Regions from separate parts of the Actinoplanes sichuanensis genome, predicted to be linked through region 1. Evidence: predicted binding sites of a transcription regulator. Region 1 holds the regulator's gene; each other region holds the start of a gene.
The links. The regulator HrcA, encoded in region 1, represses chaperone genes, less so after heat shock. The targets are predictions, from matches to a motif close to GGTTNGCACNCTCNNNNNGAGNGTGCNAACC.
Positions count from the first base shown of each region.

Region 2: a site for HrcA is predicted at 1,528-1,558, ahead of groES (co-chaperone GroES). Genes of this name have one in related genera too.
Region 3: a site for HrcA is predicted at 2,739-2,769, ahead of groL (chaperonin GroEL). Genes of this name have one in related genera too.
Region 4: a site for HrcA is predicted at 1,240-1,270, ahead of Q0Z83_RS46890 (FmdB family zinc ribbon protein). Genes of this name have one in related genera too.

Region 1 covers NZ_AP028461.1:8,192,882-8,197,687, reverse strand. The annotation lists gene Q0Z83_RS37595 (hypothetical protein) at 1-582, opposite strand, end outside; gene Q0Z83_RS37590 (enoyl-CoA hydratase-related protein) at 673-1,437, opposite strand; gene hemW (radical SAM family heme chaperone HemW) at 1,469-2,668, shown strand; gene hrcA (heat-inducible transcriptional repressor HrcA) at 2,795-3,817, shown strand; gene dnaJ (molecular chaperone DnaJ) at 3,852-4,806, shown strand, end outside.
Region 2 covers NZ_AP028461.1:8,785,318-8,790,123, reverse strand. The annotation lists gene groL (chaperonin GroEL) at 1-1,018, opposite strand, end outside; gene groES (co-chaperone GroES) at 1,090-1,404, opposite strand; gene Q0Z83_RS40255 (class I SAM-dependent methyltransferase) at 1,620-2,804, shown strand; gene ybaK (Cys-tRNA(Pro) deacylase) at 2,858-3,349, shown strand; gene Q0Z83_RS40245 (sugar ABC transporter substrate-binding protein) at 3,679-4,779, shown strand.
Region 3 covers NZ_AP028461.1:10,001,481-10,006,286, forward strand. The annotation lists gene thrC (threonine synthase) at 1-657, shown strand, start outside; gene Q0Z83_RS45900 (hypothetical protein) at 894-1,352, opposite strand; gene Q0Z83_RS45905 (GNAT family N-acetyltransferase) at 1,375-1,878, opposite strand; gene Q0Z83_RS45910 (MFS transporter) at 1,962-2,660, shown strand; gene groL (chaperonin GroEL) at 2,961-4,583, shown strand; gene Q0Z83_RS45920 (Ig-like domain-containing protein) at 4,744-4,806, opposite strand, start outside.
Region 4 covers NZ_AP028461.1:10,187,600-10,192,405, reverse strand. The annotation lists gene Q0Z83_RS46900 (diguanylate cyclase) at 1-166, opposite strand, end outside; gene Q0Z83_RS46895 (5-formyltetrahydrofolate cyclo-ligase) at 248-979, shown strand; gene Q0Z83_RS46890 (FmdB family zinc ribbon protein) at 1,292-1,645, shown strand; gene Q0Z83_RS46885 (hypothetical protein) at 2,150-2,659, shown strand; gene Q0Z83_RS46880 (hypothetical protein) at 2,927-3,106, opposite strand; gene Q0Z83_RS46875 (translation initiation factor 2) at 3,171-3,497, shown strand; gene Q0Z83_RS46870 (DUF2231 domain-containing protein) at 3,718-4,197, opposite strand; gene Q0Z83_RS46865 (Fur family transcriptional regulator) at 4,385-4,806, shown strand, end outside.

The sequences.
Region 1 (4,806 bases):
CTCCGCACCGCGCACCGTCGGGATGTCCGGCACGACACACTCGACGGCGCCGGTGGCCCGGCCGTTGAGCGCGGCGGCCAGCACCTTCGACTCGTCGGCCCACTTCTCGTAGGCCTCCGGATAGGCCGACCGCTGCACCCGCTGGGCGGCGTCGGTGACCCGCATCTTCTCCCAGCCCTTGACCTTCTTGAGGGCCGCGTAGAACTTGCCGGCCGCATAGCGCGGGTCACTGATCTGCTCGACCGTGCCCCACCCCTGGCTGGGTCGCTGCTGGAACAGGCCGACCGAGTCGCGGTCACCACTGTCCAGATTCTCCAGTTTCGACTCCTGGAAGGCGGTGGCCAGCGCGACCACGATCGCCTGCTCCGGCATGCCGCGCCGGACACCGACCGCGGCGATGGTCGCCGCGTTGGCCATCTGGGCGGTGTCGAGAGTGACCTGACCGTCGGCCCGGACCGTGCACTCGGGACCGAGTTGCGGCAGCTTGATGGTGCCGGCCAGATTGTTGATCAGAACGACCACGCCGGCCACCACGGCGACGGACAGCAGGGCGATCACGCCCACGATCGGTCTCGCGCGCACTCACACCTCCTCTGACGCCGGACGCCAAGCCTAGACAACGAGCGCTTGCGGTCCGGCGTCACTGTGCCCGAGGGCACCCGACCGGGGCGTTCAGCGGATCCACTCCGGGTCGCGTTTCTCGCGGGCGGCGGCCACACCCTCGCGCCCCTCGGCCGACTTGAAGTAACCGGCCGAGCGGTGCGCGAGATCGGCCAGGTCGGCCCGGATCGAGTCGGCCCGCGTACGCCGCAGAAGTTGTTTGGTGCCGGCCAGCGCGAGCGGACCGCCGCGGATGAGTGAGGAGCAGTAACGCCGCACCGCGTCGTCCAGATCGTCCTCCTCGACGGCCGCGGTGACCAGGCCGATCTCGGCCGCCCGGGCGCCGTCGAAGACGTCGCCGGTCAGATAGAGATCGGCGGCGGCCCGGGGTGACAGGCGGGGCAGCACGGTCGAGCTGATCACCGCGGGGATCACGCCCAGCCGGACCTCGGTGAAGGCGAAGGTGGCCGAGCGGACGCAGACCGCGATGTCGGCCGCGCCGATCAGGCCGAGGCCGCCGGCCCGGGCCGGACCGGCGATCCGGGCGATCACCGGCTTCCCGAACTCCCAGAGCACGGCCAGCACGTCGGCCAGCATCTCGGCGGGCAGCCGGTCGCCGGGTCCGGCCGCGGCGGTCTCCTTCAGGTCGACGCCCGAGGAGAAGACCGGGCCCTCGTGGGTGAGAACCACCACACGGCTGTCCGGGTCGGCGGCCGATGCGGCGAGCGCGTCCAGCAACTGCCCGAGCAGTGCGGTGGACAGCGCGTTGCGGTTGGCGGGGTTGTCGATTGTCATCGTGGTCACGCCGGCGGCGGTGACGGTACGGACCAGATCCATCCCGGAACTGTAAGACGTGCACACTTGACGGATGGCCGGCGCACTCCCCGATGGCGAACCCGTACCCTCCGACGGGTCGCTCCCCGACGACGCCACCCGTGAGGTGGGCAAGAACGGGTTCGCGGTCTACGTGCACGTCCCGTTCTGTGCCAGCCGCTGCGGGTACTGCGACTTCAACACCTACACGGCCAGTGAGCTGGGCGGCGGGGCGAGCCGCGACGAGTACGCGGAGACGGTTCTGGCCGAGCTGACCCTCGCGGCCCGGGTGATCGAGCCCGGCCCGGTCGACACGGTCTTCGTCGGCGGCGGCACGCCCACCCTGCTCAGCGCCGACGACCTGGGCCGGATCCTGGAGGGCATCGACCGGACCTGGGGGTTGGCCCCGGGTGCCGAGGTGACCACCGAGGCCAACCCGGAGTCGGTGGACCCGGCCTACCTGCGGCGGTTGCGCGGCGCCGGGTTCACCCGGATCTCGCTCGGCATGCAGTCCGCGGCCGACAATGTGCTGCGGGTGCTCGACCGCAAGCACACCGCCGGTCGTGCGCCGCAGGCCGCGATCGAGGCCCGTGAGGCGGGCTTCGAGCACGTCAACCTGGATCTGATCTACGGCACGCCGGGGGAGAGCCCGGACGACTTCGCGCGGTCCCTCCAGGCGGTCGTGGACGCCGGGGTGGATCATGTGAGCGCCTACGCGCTGATCGTCGAGGACGGCACCCGGATGGCCGGGCGGATGCGGCGGGGTGAGCTGCCCTACCCGTCGGACGACGTGGCGGCCGACCGCTACCTGGCCGCCGAGGCGGCGCTGAGCGCGGCCGGCTTCCAGTGGTATGAGGTGTCCAACTGGGCCCGGACCGGCGGGGAGTGCCGGCACAACCTGCTCTACTGGACCGGCGCCGACTGGTGGGGGCTGGGTCCGGGCGCGCACAGCCACGTCGGCGGGGTGCGCTGGTGGAATGTCAAACACCCGTCGGCGTACGCGAAACGCCTGACCGATGGCACTTCGCCGGGGCACGCGCGGGAGTTGCTGACCGACGCCGACCGGCACATGGAGGACGTGATGCTCCGGGTGCGGCTGCGCGAGGGCATCCCACTCGCCCGGGTCGACGCCAGGGGTGCCGCGCAGGCCCTGGCCGACGGGCTCCTCGAGCCGGGCGCCTACGAACAGGGGACCCTCGTGCTCACCCTGCGGGGCCGGCTGCTGGCCGACGCGGTCGTCCGCGACGTGCTGTAAAGGCCACTCTGACCCGTCCGGCCCCGAAATCCGAGCCCGGTACGTACTTTCGATCATCGCGTTGTGACCGCCCGCGACGTAGACTGGCACTCTATTAGCAGGAGTGCCAACAGGGGGAGGGGTCATATGAGTCTGGATGACCGCAAGCTCGAGGTGCTCCGGGCGATCGTCGAGGACTACGTCGAGACCCAGGAACCGGTGGGCAGCAAGGCCCTGGTCGACCGGCACAAGCTCGGTGTCTCCCCGGCCACCGTCCGCAACGACATGGCCGTGCTGGAGGAGGAGGGCTACATCCGGCAGCCGCACACCAGTGCCGGCCGGGTGCCCACCGATGCCGGCTACCGGCTCTTCGTCGACCGGCTCACCAAGATCAAGCCGCTCAGCCCGGCCGAGCGCCGTGCCATCGAGCGGTTCATGGTCGGTGCCGTCGATCTCGACGACGTGGTGCACCGCACCGTCCGGCTCCTGGCCCAGCTCACCCGCCAGGTCGCCGTGGTGCAGTATCCGAGCCTGTCCCGCTCCGCGGTCCGCCACCTGGAGCTGGTGCCGATCTCCACCACCCGCCTGATGCTGGTGATGATCACCGACACCGGCCGGGTCGAGCAGCGGCTCGTCGAGATGCCCGGCCCGGTCGCCGACGGCGAGGTGTGGGAGTTGCGGCTGCGGGTCAACGAGAAACTGGCCGGGCAGCGGCTCGCCGACACCCCCTCCCTGGTGCAGAAACTGGTCGAGGAGTCGGCCCCCGACCGCCGCGCGGCGATGACGTGTCTGGCGTCGGTTCTGCTGGAGACTCTGGTCGAGCGGAGTGAGGAGCGCCTCGCCCTGGCGGGTATGCCCAACTTGACACGTGGGGGTGTGCTGGACTTCCAGGGCACGCTGCGGCCCGTCCTCGAAGCTCTTGAGGAGGAGGTCATCCTTCTGAAGCTCATCGGCGATCTGGAGCCCCGCACCACCCGGGTCCTGATCGGCGACGAGAACCAGATCGACAACCTGCGGTCGGCGTCCGTGGTGAGCAGCGGTTACGGACCGGGTACCACGATCGTTGGGGGGCTCGGTGTGGTGGGCCCCACCCGGATGGACTACCCCGGCACTATCGCTACCGTTCGTGCAGTGGCACGCTACGTTGGCGACCTGTTGGCACAGAATTGACGGATTCGCGCAGACATTGAGGACTCCAAACCCCGTGGCCAAGGACTATTACGGAATTCTCGGTGTGAGCCGGGAGGCAACCGACGACGAGATCAAGCGCGCCTACCGCAAACTCGCTCGGCAGTACCACCCGGACGTCAACCCGGATCCGGAAGCGCACGAGAAGTTCAAAGAGATCAACGCGGCGTACGAGGTTCTCTCCGACGATCAGAAGCGGCAGATCGTCGACCTCGGAGGCGACCCGCTCGCGCCGGGTGGAGGCATGCCCGGTGGAGCCGGTGGCGCCGGCCCGTTCGTCGGTTTCCAGGACATCATGGACGCGTTCTTCGGCACGGCCGCCGGTGGTGGCTCCCGTGGCCCGCGCCCGCGCACGCGTCCCGGCGCCGACGCGATCCTCCGGCTCGAGCTCGACCTGGTCGAGACCGCCTTCGGCGTGGAAGCCCCGATCACCGTCGACACCGCGGTCCTCTGCACCCAGTGCTCGGGCGCCGGCACCGCTCCCGGTACCCACCTGTCGACGTGCGAGGTCTGCTCCGGCCGTGGTGAGGTCCAGTCGGTGCAGCGCACCTTCCTCGGCCAGGTCGTCTCGTCCCGCCCCTGCCAGAACTGCCAGGGCCACGGCACGGTCATTCCCAGCCCCTGCCCGACCTGTGCCGGTGACGGCCGGATAAGGACACGCCGCTCGCTCACCGTCAAGATCCCGGCGGGCGTCGAGGACGGCATGCGGATCCGGCTGGCCCAGCAGGGCGAGGTCGGCCCGGGCGGCGGCACCGCCGGCGACCTCTACGTCGAGATCCACGAGCGGCCGCACGACGTCTACTCGCGCAAGGGCGACGACCTGCACTGCCGGGTCACCCTGCCGATGACGGCGGCCGCGCTCGGCACCCGGATGACCATCAAGACCCTCGACGGCGAGGAGAACATCGAGGTCAAACCGGGTACCCAGCCGGCCAGCACGCTGCGCATCCGGGGCAAGGGCGTCCCGCACC
Region 2 (4,806 bases), 590 kb from region 1:
CGTCGGAGGAGTTGCCGCCACCGTCGACGATGGTGGTGTTCTCCTTGTCGACGACGATCCGCCGGGCGCTGCCCAGCGACTCGAGGCCGACCTGGTCGAGCTTGTAACCGAGCTCGGGGGCGATCAGCTCGCCACCGGTCGCGATCGCGAGGTCCTGCAGGATCGCCTTGCGGCGGTCACCGAAACCGGGCGCCTTCACCGCGACGACCTTGATGGTCTTGCGCAGCGAGTTGACCACCAGGGTGGACAGGGCCTGGCCCTCGACGTCCTCCGCGACGATCAGCAGCGGCTTGCCGGTCTGCAGCACCTTCTCCAGCAGCGGGAGCAGCTCCTCGATGCTGGAGATCTTCTGGGTGGTGAGGAGGATGTGCGCGTCCTCCAGCACCGCCTCCTGCGCCTCGGCGTCGGTCACGAAGTTCGGCGAGATGAAGCCCTTGTCGAACTGGAGACCCTCGGTCACGTCGAGCTCGGTGTGCAGCGCCGAGCCCTCCTCCACGGTGATGACACCGTCGCGGCCGACCCGGTCCATCGCGTCGGCGATCAGCTCGCCGATGTTCGCGTCCTGGGCCGAGATGGTGGCCACGTTGGCGATCGCCTTGTGGTCGGCGACCTCGACTGCCTTGGCCAGCAGAGCCTTGGACACGACCACGGAGGCCTGGTCCATGCCGCGCTTGAGACCGATCGGGTTGGCGCCGGCGGTCACGTTGCGCAGGCCCTCGCGGACCAGCGCCTGCGCGAGCACGGTCGCCGTGGTGGTCCCGTCGCCGGCGACGTCGTTGGTCTTGGTCGCCACCTCCTTGACCAGCTGGGCGCCGAGGTTCTCGTACGGGTCGGTGAGCTCGATCTCCTTGGCGATGGTGACGCCGTCGTTGGTGATCGTGGGCGCGCCGAACTTCTTGTCCAGAACGACGTTACGACCGCGCGGACCGAGGGTGACCTTGACCGTGTCGGCGAGGGTGTTGACGCCGTGCTCCAGGAGGTGCCGGGCGCTGTCTGAGAAGCTGAGGATCTTCGCCATGAATGGTCCCTTCACGCACCAGCGCCCTGCCCCGAGCTATCGGAACAGGGCGCAAGCGCAATCAGTTGGTCTTACTTCTCGATGACCGCGAGGACGTCGCGGGCGGAGAGCACCAGGTACTCCTCGCCGGCGTACTTGACCTCGGTGCCGCCGTACTTCGAGTAGAGGACGACGTCGCCGACCTTCACGTCGAGCGGGACGCGGTTGCCCTTGTCGTCGATCCGGCCGGGGCCGACGGCGAGGACGGTGCCCTCCTGGGGCTTCTCCTTGGCGGTGTCGGGGATCACGATGCCGGAAGCGGTCGTGGTCTCAGCCTCGTTCGCCTGGACCACGATGCGGTCCTCGAGCGGCTTGATCGCAACCTTGGTCGCGGTAGTCACGGGCATACCCTCCTGGGTACAGGTTTCGCCGGCCATGAACCAGGCCGGTCAATGCCTCATGCCACCGGGCGGGGCCGTCGTCGCGGGTGCCGGTCCGCCTGGTGCCTAACCGCCACGGAGGACCCGGGCGGCTGGCACCCTCATGTCGAGAGTGCTAACCGGAGACTATGCCGGAACTAGCACTCCGTCAACCAGAGTGCCAACCTGTCACGCCAGGGAGAATGCCTCTCGTGACCCCCGAGTTGTTGCAACTGTTGCGTACCCCTGAAGGGTTGAAAGCCCTGGCCGCGGCGGCTGAGGTGACCGGCGGTGAGCCGCTCGCCGCGGCCTCGGCCCTGCGGGCCCGGGGCTTCGGCGCGGAGCTCTCCGCGGCCGCCTTGACCCAGGCTAGTTTGCGCGAGCGCGCCGCGATGAAGTTCGGCCCGGACGCTGCCGGGATGTTCTTCACCCGGGCCGGCCTGGAGCAGGCGACCCGAGCCGTGGTCGCCGATCGACGGGCCGCGCGGCTCGCCGCGGCGGGTGTCGAGACGCTGGCCGACCTGGGCTGCGGGCTGGGTTCGGACGCGCTCGCCGCGGCCCGGCGGGGCATCACCGTGTACGCCGTGGACGCCGACCCGGTCACCGCGGCGATGGCGACCGCGAACGCGGAGGCGGCCGGGCTCGCCGACCGGATCACCGTGGCCTGCGCCGACGCCACCACGGTCCCGGTCGAGCGGTACGACGCGGTCTTCGCCGACCCGGCCCGCCGCCAGGTCGGTCGCGGCCGGGTGTTCGACCCGAAGGCCTACTCCCCGCCCTGGGACTTCATCGCCGGGCTGCCCGGGCGGACCCCGCGCACGGTGCTGAAACTCGCGCCGGGCATCGATCACGCGCTGCTCCCGCCGGGCGCCGAAGGGGAGTGGGTGAGCGTCGGCGGCGACCTCGTCGAGGCCGCGTTCTGGTGCGGCCCGCTCGCCGAGGCGCCCCGGCGGGCCACGCTGCTCGGCCCGGACGTCGGTTTGACCGGGTCCGGCAACAAAACCGCGGCGGTCGGCCCAATTGGTGCCTGGATCTACGACCCGGACCCGGCGGTGGTCCGCTCGCATCTGGTGGCAGAGTTCGCCGAGTCGATCGGCGGCCGGCTGGCCGACCCGGAGATCGCCTACGTTTACACCGACGACCCGGTGGACACGCCGTTCGCTCGCCGGCTCGGGGTCACCGAGGTACTGCCGTTCTCACTGAAACGGCTGCGTGCGCTGTTGCGCGAGCGTGGCGTCGGTGTCCTGGAGATTCGCAAGCGCGGCTCCGCGCTGGTGCCCGACCAGCTGCGCAAAGACCTCCGGTTGTCCGGGCCGAACACCGCCGGATTGGTGTTGACCCGGGTGGAGGGCGCCCCTGTCGCCTTGATCACCACGGCGGCGATGTAGTTCCCGGCACGGCGACGACAAGCGGAAGTCTGCCGCGAGGTAGTTTTCCGCGCATGGCCAAGAAGGCGGCCGGAACGCCGGCGACCGTGCTGCTGACCACCGAGCGGGTGGCGCACGCCCTGCATCCGTACGAGGTGTCGCCGGACGCCCCCAACTACGGCGCCCTGGTCGCCGAGGCCCTGGGTGTCGCGCCGGAGCGGCTGTTCAAGACCCTGGTGGCCGAGGTGGACGGCGGTCTCGTGGTCGGTGTCGTGCCGGTCACCGGCGACCTGGACCTGAAGGCGTTGGCATCGGCCGCGGGCGGCAAGCGGGCCGCGTTGGCCGACCGGGCCGCCGCGGAGCGCAGCAGCGGTTATGTCCGGGGCGGGATCAGCCCGCTCGGACAGCGCAAGCGACTCCCCACCGTGATCGACGACACGGCGGCCGGGCTCGACCTGATGTATGTGTCGGCCGGCCGTCGCGGACTGCAGGTGTCGCTCGCCCCCGCCGACCTGATCCGGCTGACCAGCGCGATCGTCGCCCCGATCCGGGCGGGCGCATCCTAGTACGGGTGGATAAAAGTCTGTTCTTCTGGTTTCCGCCAACTTCTTAGGCTGAAACTACTTAGCGTTACTTTGTGCGGAACGCCAGGCGAATCCGGCAACCCTGCCGCGACCTCGGGGAACGGCCATGTTGCCGGATTGTTATCCCTCGTTACGAGATAGACCGTCGTTGCCGCTTGTGTTCTCCGCCACCATGGGAATACGTTGCCGGGCACAACAAACCGGTACCTGATCCATCGGCGTCATGGCTCAGCAGTGGTTCTCCCAGGCGCTGCTTGTCCTGACAAATCCGAACAAGGCTCCGGATTTACCCCCCGAAAGGACATATAGGGATGCGTAAGGGAATGTTCGCCCTTGCCGCGGCCGGCCTGCTGGCCACGGGAAGCCTGTCCGCCTGCGGCACCGAGAGCAACTCCGGCACCGGCACCGGCTCCTCGGGCGGCGGCGCCACGGTCGGCGTGATCCTGCCCGATACCAAGAGCTCGGCCCGCTGGGAGACGGCGGACCTGAAGTACCTCACCGACGCGTTCAACGCCGCGGGCGTCAAGGCCGACATCAAGAACGCCCAGGGCGACAAGGCCTCGTTCCAGACCATCGCCGACGGCATGATCCAGAGCGGCGTCAAGGTCCTGATGATCGTCAACCTGGACTCCGGCACCGGCAAGAACGTGCTGGAGAACGCCAAGAAGGCGGGCATCAACACGATCGACTACGACCGTCTCACGCTGAGCGGCGGCGCCGACTACTACGTCTCCTTCGACAACGTCGAGGTCGGCAAGCTGCAGGGCCAGGGCCTGGTGGACTGCCTCACCGAGAAGAAGGTGACCAAGCCGGTCGTCTCCTACCTCAACGGTTCGCCCACCGACAACAACGCCACCCTGTTCAAGGAGGGCTACGACTCGGTTCTCAAGCCGAAGTTCGACTCGGGCGAGTACACCAAGGGCCCGGACGACGCGGTTCCGGACTGGGACAACGCCAAGGGCGGCACGATCTTCGAGCAGCAGCTCACCAAGGACAACAAGATCGCCGGCGTGCTCGCCGCGAACGACGGCCTCGGCAACGCGGCCATCGAGGTCCTGAAGAAGAACAAGCTGAACGGCACCGTCCCGGTCACCGGCCAGGACGCCACCGTTCAGGGCCTGCAGAACATCCTCGCGGGCGACCAGTGCATGACCGTCTACAAGGCGATCAAGAAGGAGGCCGACGCGGCCGCCGCGCTGGCCATCGCGCTGGCCAAGGGTGAGACCCCGACCACGGCCACCGGTACCGTGACCGACCCCGAGTCGAAGGCCACCGTCAAGTCCGTGCTGCTCAAGCCGGAGGCGATCACCAAGGCGAACGTCAAGGCGGTCGTCGACGACGGCTTCGTCACCAAGGCCGAGCTCTGCACCGCCGCCTTCACGAAGGCCTGCACCGACGCGGGCATCAGCTGATCCTCAGCACCCCCCGCTGAATTCGAC
Region 3 (4,806 bases), 1.8 Mb from region 1:
GAGTTCGAGGACACCGCGTTCGTGAACGTGAACGTCCGTCCGTTCTACGCCGAGGGCTCGAAGACGCTCGGCTACGAGGTGGCCGAGCAGCTCGGCTGGCGCATCCCGGCCCAGGTGGTCATCCCGATGGCCTCCGGTGAGCTGCTCACCAAGGTGGACAAGGCGTTCTCCGAGCTGGTCGAGATCGGACTCGCCGAGGCTCCGGAGGGCGGCTGGACCGTGTTCGGCGCCCAGTCCGAGGGCTGTAACCCGATCGCCGTCGCCCTGCACGCCGACACCGACGTGATCACCCCGGTGAAGCCGACCGGCATCGCGAAGTCGCTGAACATCGGTGACCCGGCCGCCGGGCCGTACGCGATCGAGGCCGTCAAGCGCACCGGCGGCTGGATGGACTACGCGAACGACGAGGAGATCCGGGCCGGCATCCGGCTCCTGGCCGAGACGACCGGCATCTTCGCCGAGACCGCCGGCGGCACCACCGTCGCGGTGCTCAAGAAGCTGGTGGCCAGTGGCAAGCTCGACCCCACCAAGGAGACCGTCGTTTACAACACCGGTGAGGGTCTGAAGACACTCGACGCGGTGGCCGGCCAGGTTGGACCGACCCACACGATCAAGCCGTCGTTGCGCGGCGCCCGGGAGGCCGGCCTGCTCGGCTGACCCCGTTACGGGTCGTCCGAGCGGTCGGGCGAAGGTCACCAATTCGTGACCAAATCTCACTGACCGTCACCGACGATCAGCCGGTTGTCAGAATTACCTCCTCCGAGGACTTGCACTCCGATCTCCGGATGGGCAGGATGCTCTCTGCGGGAGGACGCGACGCCGTACGAGGCCCCTCACCAGAGCTTGGCGACAATCTCCAGAGGGTCCCAACGATCCAGCGCTGACCCAAACGGCTACGTGCCCGGAGGTGCTGTGCGTCCGTCCTCCCGACCAAACATCTTCTGCGCCCACGGGCGAAGCGGCAGTTCGAGCGGGTAGTGCCCGTCGGCCAGGCCCGCGTTCTTCTCGAACCAGTTGCGCACCCCGTAGGACTTGGTCAGCGCGATCGACCAGCCACACGCGAGCCAGTAGGCGGGCCAGAACAGCGGGCCGAAGAACGCGTACTGACTCGCGTGCCGGGACTCGTGGGTGAACAGCCGGATCCGCTCTTCGGCGAGCAGCCACTCGGCGGGGCGGTTCGTGATGATCACCGAGCCGACCGTGAAGCAGGAGCCGGCCGGCATCCGGAACCGGAAGTTCTCGGCGATCAGCACCCCGTGCCGTCCTCGCCGGACCTTCGTGCCGGTGCCGAGAGCCACCAACAGCCCGACCAGGGTCGTCCCGTTCACCGCGGTCAGCGTCGTCCGCGTCACGTGCCACCCGCGCCCGGCCATCTCAGACCCGCCGGCGCATCTGCAACTCGGTGAGGACACGCACGGTCGGGTGCGGCAGGCGGACCCCGGTGTCGGTGAAACCGAGCTTCTCGTACGCCCGGACGGCCCGCTCGTTGCCGCAGACCACCTCCAGCATCAGCTCGTCCCGCCCGGCCGCCGCGGACCAGTCGGCGACCGCCTCGACGAGCCGGCCGAGCATCTTGCCGCCCCGGACGGAAGGGGTCAGGTAGACCGCGAAGATGACCGTGCAGCCCGGCTCGCCGGGCACCGTGGTCCCGCCCGCGTGGCCGATCAGCGGCCCGCCCGGATCGACGATGAACTGGGCCGTGTCCGGTCCCTCCGACGACTGCACGATCCGCTGCCGGTAGTTGTCGTGCGGCCGGGCCGCGGCCTGGGCCAGGGTCTCCAGGAACGCCAGCGGACTGTCGGCCAGCATCTCCAGGCGCAGCGCCCGCATCCGGCCGGCGTCGTCCGGGGTCACCCGCCGTACGTCCCAGTTATCCATGGTTCCATCCCTACCGCCGCAATCCCTGGTCGGCAACCGGGTTGTCGCTAAGCCGAGTGGTTCGGACACGTCATGATTCGACGATGAGCGATGAGTTCCCGCGGCCCTACGCGGAGGAGCCCCCGGCTGCGGAGCCGGTCTCCGGTTTCCGGCTCGTGCGAACCCGCCCTTGGGCGGTCGCCGTGGCCGTGTTGATCACCTTCCTGGCCACGGTCTCCTATCCGCTCGCGGTGAACGCGATGAGCGAGCCGTCGAACGTCGGTTTCGGGCCGGACTCCTGGCTTCTGATGGTGGCCATCGGTGCCCTTCCCGCGGTGGTGTCGCTGACGATCGTCGGTGTGCTGGCGGACCGCCGGGTGACCGTGGGCCGGGCCCTGGGTCTGCTGGTGCTGTCGATCGGACTGTCGTTCGTCGAGGCCTTCCTGATCCGGGCTCTGTCGTTCACTCTCCTCGTGAATGCGGGACTGTCCCTGGAGTTGCTGTCACCGGTGATCCACGCGTTGACGCTGCTGACCCACGGGCTGCTCGGCATCCTCCTGTTTCCACCGGTGGCCGGCCGCAACGACTTCCGGGGTCTGGTGGCGGCCTCGTTGGCGGTGCCGTTGCTGACGGTCGCCGAGTCGTGGCTCCAAGGGCCCACGACTGACCCGGTGCCACTGGGGTGGGAGCTGGTGGACGCCGTTCTTCGGGTCGGCTGGGCGATTGCGGTTCTCATCACGTTCCGTCCGGCCACCCCGGCATGGGCCGTCACCCCCGCTGACCTGGGCCGTCAAGATCCTTAGCCGAATCACGGCCACCGACGAGGGTTTCGCGGGAAGATGGGGTTTCTTGCACTCGCCATCGGAGAGTGCTAAACAAGTGATTGGCACTCGCGCATGCTGAGTGCCAGCAGGTCGGGACGGTGGGGTTCCGGTCGCGATGCTGCCATCGGCATCGGGGCACGGAGCCGGTCGTCGCGGGCTATCCGGCTCGGCCTGAGGACGTCACCTTCGCCAGGTGGTGGCGTCCGCAGACTTCCTCAACGTGCGGAGAGCGGGGCCGACGAGGCCCGGCGCCGCGGATGTCCGGGAGGACAACGCCGTATGGCCAAGATCATCGCATTCGACGAGGAGGCTCGTCGGGGCCTCGAGCGTGGCATGAACCAGCTCGCGGACGCGGTCAAGGTGACCCTCGGCCCCAAGGGCCGCAACGTGGTTCTCGAGAAGAAGTGGGGCGCCCCCACGATCACCAACGATGGTGTATCCATCGCCAAGGAGATCGAGCTCGAGGACACCTTCGAGAAGATCGGCGCTGAGCTGGTCAAGGAGGTCGCGAAGAAGACCGACGACGTCGCCGGTGACGGCACGACGACCGCGACCGTCCTCGCCCAGGCGCTGGTCCGTGAGGGCCTGCGCAACGTGGCCGCCGGCGCCAACCCGATGGCCCTCAAGCGGGGCATCGAGGCCGCCGTGGCCAGCGTCTCCGAGGAGCTGAGCAAGCTCGCGAAGGACGTGGAGACCAAGGAGCAGATCGCCTCCACCGCCTCCATCTCGGCCGCTGACACCACGGTCGGCGAGAAGGTCGCCGAGGCCATGGACAAGGTCGGCAAGGAAGGCGTCATCACCGTCGAGGAGAGCAACACCTTCGGCCTCGAGCTCGAGCTCACCGAGGGTATGCGCTTCGACAAGGGCTTCATCTCGGCGTACTTCATGACCGACGCCGAGCGCATGGAGGCCGTCTTCGACGACCCCTACATCCTGATCGCGAACAGCAAGATCTCCGCGGTCAAGGACCTGCTCCCGATCCTGGAGAAGGTCATGCAGGGCGGCAAGCCCCTCGTGATCATCGCCGAGGACGTCGAGGGCGAGGCCCTGGCCACCCTGGTCGTCAACAAGGTCCGTGGCACCTTCAAGTCGGTCGCCGTCAAGGCCCCCGGCTTCGGTGACCGCCGCAAGGCCATGCTGGAGGACATCGCCATCCTCACCGGTGGCGCCGTCATCAGCGAAGAGGTCGGCCTCAAGCTGGACGCCGCTGACCTGTCCCTGCTGGGCCAGGCCCGCAAGGTCGTCATCACCAAGGACGAGACCACCATCGTCGACGGTGCCGGCAACGCCGAGCAGATCCAGGGCCGGGTCAACCAGATCCGCGCCGAGATCGAGCGCTCGGACTCCGACTACGACCGTGAGAAGCTGCAGGAGCGTCTGGCCAAGCTGGCCGGCGGCGTTGCGGTGATCAAGGTCGGCGCGGCCACCGAGGTCGAGCTCAAGGAGCGCAAGCACCGCATCGAGGACGCCGTTCGTAACGCGAAGGCGGCCGTCGAGGAGGGCATCGTCCCCGGTGGTGGTGTCGCGCTGGTCCAGGCCGGCAAGACCGCCTTCGAGAAGCTCGACCTGATCGGCGACGAGGCCACCGGTGCCAACATCGTCAAGGTCGCGCTGGACGCCCCGCTGCGTCAGATCGCCGTGAACGCCGGCCTCGAGGGCGGCGTCGTGGTCGAGAAGGTGCGCAACCTCGAGCCGGGTCACGGCCTGAACGCCGCGACCGGCGACTACGTCGACCTGCTGGCCGCGGGCATCATCGACCCGGCCAAGGTCACCCGCTCGGCGCTGCAGAACGCCGCGTCGATCGCCGCGCTGTTCCTCACCACCGAGGCCGTCGTGGCCGACAAGCCCGAGAAGACCCCGGCTCCGGCCGGCGCCCCGGGCGGCGGTGACATGGACTTCTGAGTCCAGTCTCAAAACGGGCGGTCCGCTTCGGCGGGCCGCCCGTTCTGCTTTCCGGCACCGCCGGTGGTGCCGTCCCGGTTCGTGGGCCGTCGGGCATCGGTTTTCCGTCACCGCCGGTGGTGCCGTCTCGGTTCGTGGGCCGTCGGGCATCGGTTTTCCGTCACCGCCGGCGATGACGTCCCGGTTCCAGGGTCGTCAGCCATCGCAGCAGGGCCCCGGAGAG
Region 4 (4,806 bases), 2.0 Mb from region 1:
TGGCGCCGATCGCCACACTGACTGTTGTCGCAGCGTGGTCGAGGCGTTCGGTGGTCCGCTCCCGGCTCACGGCGTTGGCGGTCAACGCGACGAAGACGGACCCGAGCAGGACCGGACCGAGCACGACCACCAGGAAAGCGCTGGTCAGCCGGCCACGTAGTGTCACACATCCTCCCGGGAGTGGCCCTCTTTGGAGCGATGCTGACATAGTGTGCACCGTTTGCCGGTTTTCAAAAGGGGGTGTTGCATGTCGGATTTAACCCCTGATGCGGAAAAATCACATCAAATCAAGATCGCGCTCCGCGCACGGCTGCTCACGGTGCGTCGATCACTTCCGGTCACCGCGCTCGACGCCGCGGCCGCCAAAATTCAAGGTCAAATTCTTGCGCTGGTACGCCGTACCGGCGCCCGTTCCATCGCCGCCTACGTCCCGATCGGACCCGAACCGGGCGGCACCGACCTGCCGGACCGCCTCCTGGCCGCCCTGCCTCGAGACGGCCGCCTGCTACTCCCGGTCCTGCTCCCGGACAACGACCTGACCTGGGCCGAACTGACCGCCCCCACCTCGCCCCCCGCCGCGCAGTCGTCCCCCACCAGCACCGCCGATTCCCCGACACCCACTCCGGGCCCGCCCACCTCGGCTCCCGCCCCTTCGATCCCCGGCTCTTCGCTTCTCGTGGCAGGGCCGCGCGGGCTGCGTGAACCCGGCGGGCCACGACTCGGGGTCGAGGCGGTCCGCTCGGTGGACCTGCTCCTGGTACCGGCACTCGCCGTCGGACCCGACGGAACCCGGATGGGCCGCGGCGGCGGATCCTACGACCGGGTGCTGGCCCGCCTACCGGATCTCGGCCCCTTGACCGTGGCGCTCCTGCACGACGGCGAGGACGTGCCCTTCGTCCCCGCCGAACCCCACGACCGCCGGGTCCATGCGGTGATCACCCCCACCGGCGGCTTCTCCCGCCGCCCGCACGCCTCTTGAGGGGTCGCCCTATCTCGTCGGGAGCCGGTTCCGGCTTTCAAGGGCTGCTGCCGGCCTCGCCGTCACCACCGCCTTCGCAGCCACCACCGCCTTCGCAGCCACTGCCGCCTTCGCAGCCACTGCCGCCTTTTCGAGGGGGCACCCGCGGCCGCTTCGACGGTTCGTGGATGTGCCGGTCGCGCCTCGCTGTGATATCACCCACCGGCCGGTTCTCCCTCAGGCCGAGCGCCGAGTGGACGAATTGACCTCCGATGCCGCAACATTGGCACTCGGAGTTGGCGAGTGCCAGCAGCCGATTGATCCGGAGGAGCCGTGCCTACCTACCAGTACGCCTGCACCGAGTGCGGTGAGCAGCTTGAAGCAGTGCAGTCCTTCTCCGACCCGGCGCTCACCGAGTGCCCGAACTGCCAGGGCAAGCTCCGCAAGGTGTTCAACTCGGTCGGCATCGTCTTCAAGGGTTCGGGCTTCTACCGCAACGACTCCCGGTCGGGCAGCGTGAGCTCCGAGAAGTCGGCCACCGGCTCCGGCGACTCGACCACCAAGAAGGCCGACACGGCGGCGTCGTCGTCGACCGCTTCGACAAGCACCTCGTCGAGCTCGTCCACGAGCAGCAGCACGACTGCGTCGTCGGGCGGCAGCGGTTCGAAGGCCGCCGCGACCCCCTGATCCCCACCACTGAAGCATCACTCGCGCGCCGAGCCCCTCCCCGGGCTCGGCGCGCATTCGTTTCCCCGTCCCGGGCTCGGCGCACATTCGTTTTCCCTGCCCGGGCCACGGCGGCCGAGCGGACCCCATACCTCTGCCGCCGTCATCGGATCGCCGCCGCCTTGTGCAACCGGCTCCGGCGGCTCGATCTGGCCGACTACTTCGATACGGGCGACACCGAACTCGCCGCCGCCCTCCGACCCGGCGCCCAAGGCCTGTCCTGGTGGCAGAGTCGGCTAGCAGGTTCGGCTCGGCGGCGACGCGTTTCCACAGTGCCGGGTTGTCCACAGCGTCTCCGCGCCGGAGACCGCCGGCCGCCTAACGTCGGTGACAGCCGTCGGCGGGCGCCTCTGACAAGCCGTTCCGCAACGAAGCCGATCGGCCGTCTCCCCCGACGGTGCGAGGTGTCCGCCGACGGCCGATCAGGGCTGATCCGGGTCTGATCAGGCGACGATTGGAGGTTCGATGCCCCGCGAGCGACAGGCGCCGGCTGATGAGCGTCTCGATCCGGTGCGATGGCATCGGCCAGGCCGGGGCACGCTGCTGCGCCTGCTCTCGGTCACCGTGTTGTTGCTCACAGCGGCGGCGGTTCTCTGGGTCAAGCCGACCGGCTGTGTCCCGGTCGAGGCCGGGCCGCAGACTTCCGAACCGTCCGGCCGCGCTTCCTCATCACCCGGCCCGCCGACGGCCACCGCCGCCAGACCGATTCCGTCGGGAAGCGTCGGCGTGCCGGTGCGCCTGGCCGACCCGACAGCGCTGACCGTGGTCCGACCCGGCAACCGGGTGGACCTACTCCGGATCGAGAGCGACCGTGACCGCACCACCGCCGTCGCGAGCGCGGCCCTGGTCCTGGACGTGACCGGAGCCGACGACCCGGTCACCGGCGGACTCCTCCTGGCCCTCGATCCGGCCGAGGCCAGGCAGGCGATCTCCAGTGCAGGCCGAGGCTTCGCCATAGTGATCCGCCCAGGCTGACCACCGAAAACCGACTCAGCTCGACCCACAGACAGGCCGACTCAGGAAAGCCGATCAGGCGCACCCTCAGAAAGGCCGCCCAGGCGCTCCTTCAGAAGTCCGCTCAGGCTTACTACCGGAATTGACCGCTCAGGCGCACCCTCAAAAGGCCGCTCAGTATTGCTCCCGGGAAGACCGCGAAGGCTCACTCGCGGGAAGACCGCGGACGCTCACTCGCGGGAAAGGTGGTGATGGGACCGACCAGGACTACGTGTCGGTGGACGGCGATCAGTCCCAGTGCGGCGGACGGTCCTCCAGCAGGCGGTCGTCGTTGGAGTAGGACCGCTCACCCCAGCCCCGCTCGGTGTCGTCACGGGTCTGTTCGGGCAGTACCGGCGCCTCTTCGGACTCGAAATCGACCTCGCGCTCGGCGTCGTTGTCACGCTCAGGGTCGTCCAGGATGTCCACGACTAAGAGGGTAAGCCGACAGCGGCGCGGCCGTCGTCCCCCTCCGGTTGTACCGTCGGTGAACGTGAGCTCCCCCACCAGCGTCCCGGACGACGACGCGTACTGGCAGCGCCCCGACCCGGCCGCCGAGCCGCTCGGGCGGCCTGAGCCTGCGCCACCGGTCCGGCCCGTCGAATATCAGGGACCGCCGCGCGCCGATCCACCCCCGGCCGACTGGCGCCCGCCGACGATCGCCCATCCCCCGTCGCCGAGGCAGATGCCACCGCAGAACTTCGAGGCCATCGACGACGCGGAGGGTTCGGCGCGGACTGTCACGTACGGCATCGGCTTGGTCGCGGGGGCCATCGCCCTCATCATCGTCTGCCTGCTCTGCGCCCGCCTGGTCTTCTGAAAGGCAGGCCGCCACCAGCCGATGCGGCCGGGGCCGGCCCGGCGCGGCCCGGGCCGGCGCGGGTCGGGCCGGCGCGGGTCGGGCCGGCGCGGGTCGGGCCGGCGCGGGGCCGGCCGATGCGGCCCGGGTCAGCCGTCGGACGGTGACCGCGTGACCTGGCGGGCAGGTCAGCGCGGTCACGGTCCGGCAGGCGGCGACGCCGGGCAACGAGCGGCGAGGATCAGTAGGTTCCCCACACGGCGGTCGCGCCCGAGTCACCGGTCTGGTAGAGGTACCAGACGGTCACGCCACCCAGAATCAGCAGGACCACCGCGAAGCCCAGGTCGGCGAGCTTCGGCAGGGCCGCCGACTTGCGGCTGGTGAGGACGACCAGGATCAGGCTGAGCACGCCGAGGGCGAGGGCCAGCCAGAACGTGGTCGTGCCGTTCGACATGTGCCCGTCGAGGATCTCCTTGCCCTTGTCGGAAACACGCTGCTCGCTGAGCAGGCGGTTGTAGAACTCGGTTCCGGAGAGCTTGGTGATCAGGGCGGCGACCGGCGCGACGACCGCCAGCAGCGCCACCGCCCAGCCGATTCGGGGGCGCAGGGACGCGGCGAACCCGTAGACGATCGCGCCGAGGGCCAGCAGGGGCACGAAGATGACGGCGGCATGGAGCACGAGAACGTGTACCGGCAAACCGTTGACCTGGTCTAACACCATTCCTCCTAGTTCCCGGCGGTGCTCCGGGCGGGTGATCCGGGGTGAGGGCCAGCTTAGAAGTTATCTGACTGCGCAAACATCCCCTTACCGCCAAGTCGTGATCGAAACGCGTCCCAGACAGCCGCCGAATGCCGGACGGTAAGGAGCCCGGGTTGGTGATTCGGTTCCGCCGTGTTGTCATGGACGGATGTCGACCGGTGAAGAACTCCTGCGTGAGCACGGATTGCGGGTCACCCGTCCCCGTCTCGCGGTGCTCGAGGTTCTGACCGGCGGCGGGCACCTGGAGGTGGACGAGATCGCCCAGCGGGTGCGGGGTCGTCTCGACTCGGTGTCGACCCAGGCGGTCTATGACGTGCTCGGCGCGCTGTCCCGCGCCGGGTTGGCACGGCGCATCGAGCCGGCCGGCAGTCCGGCGCGCTACGAGGCCCGGGCCGGCGACAACCACCATCACATCGTCTGCCGTGGCTGCGGGGCGATCGCCGACGTCGACTGCGCGGTGGGCGAGCGTCCCTGCCTGATGCCGGCCGATGTGCACGGCTTCGAGTTGGACGAGGCGGAGATCACCTTCTGGGGCCTGTGCTCCTCCTGCCGGTCTCGCCGGAACGCTGA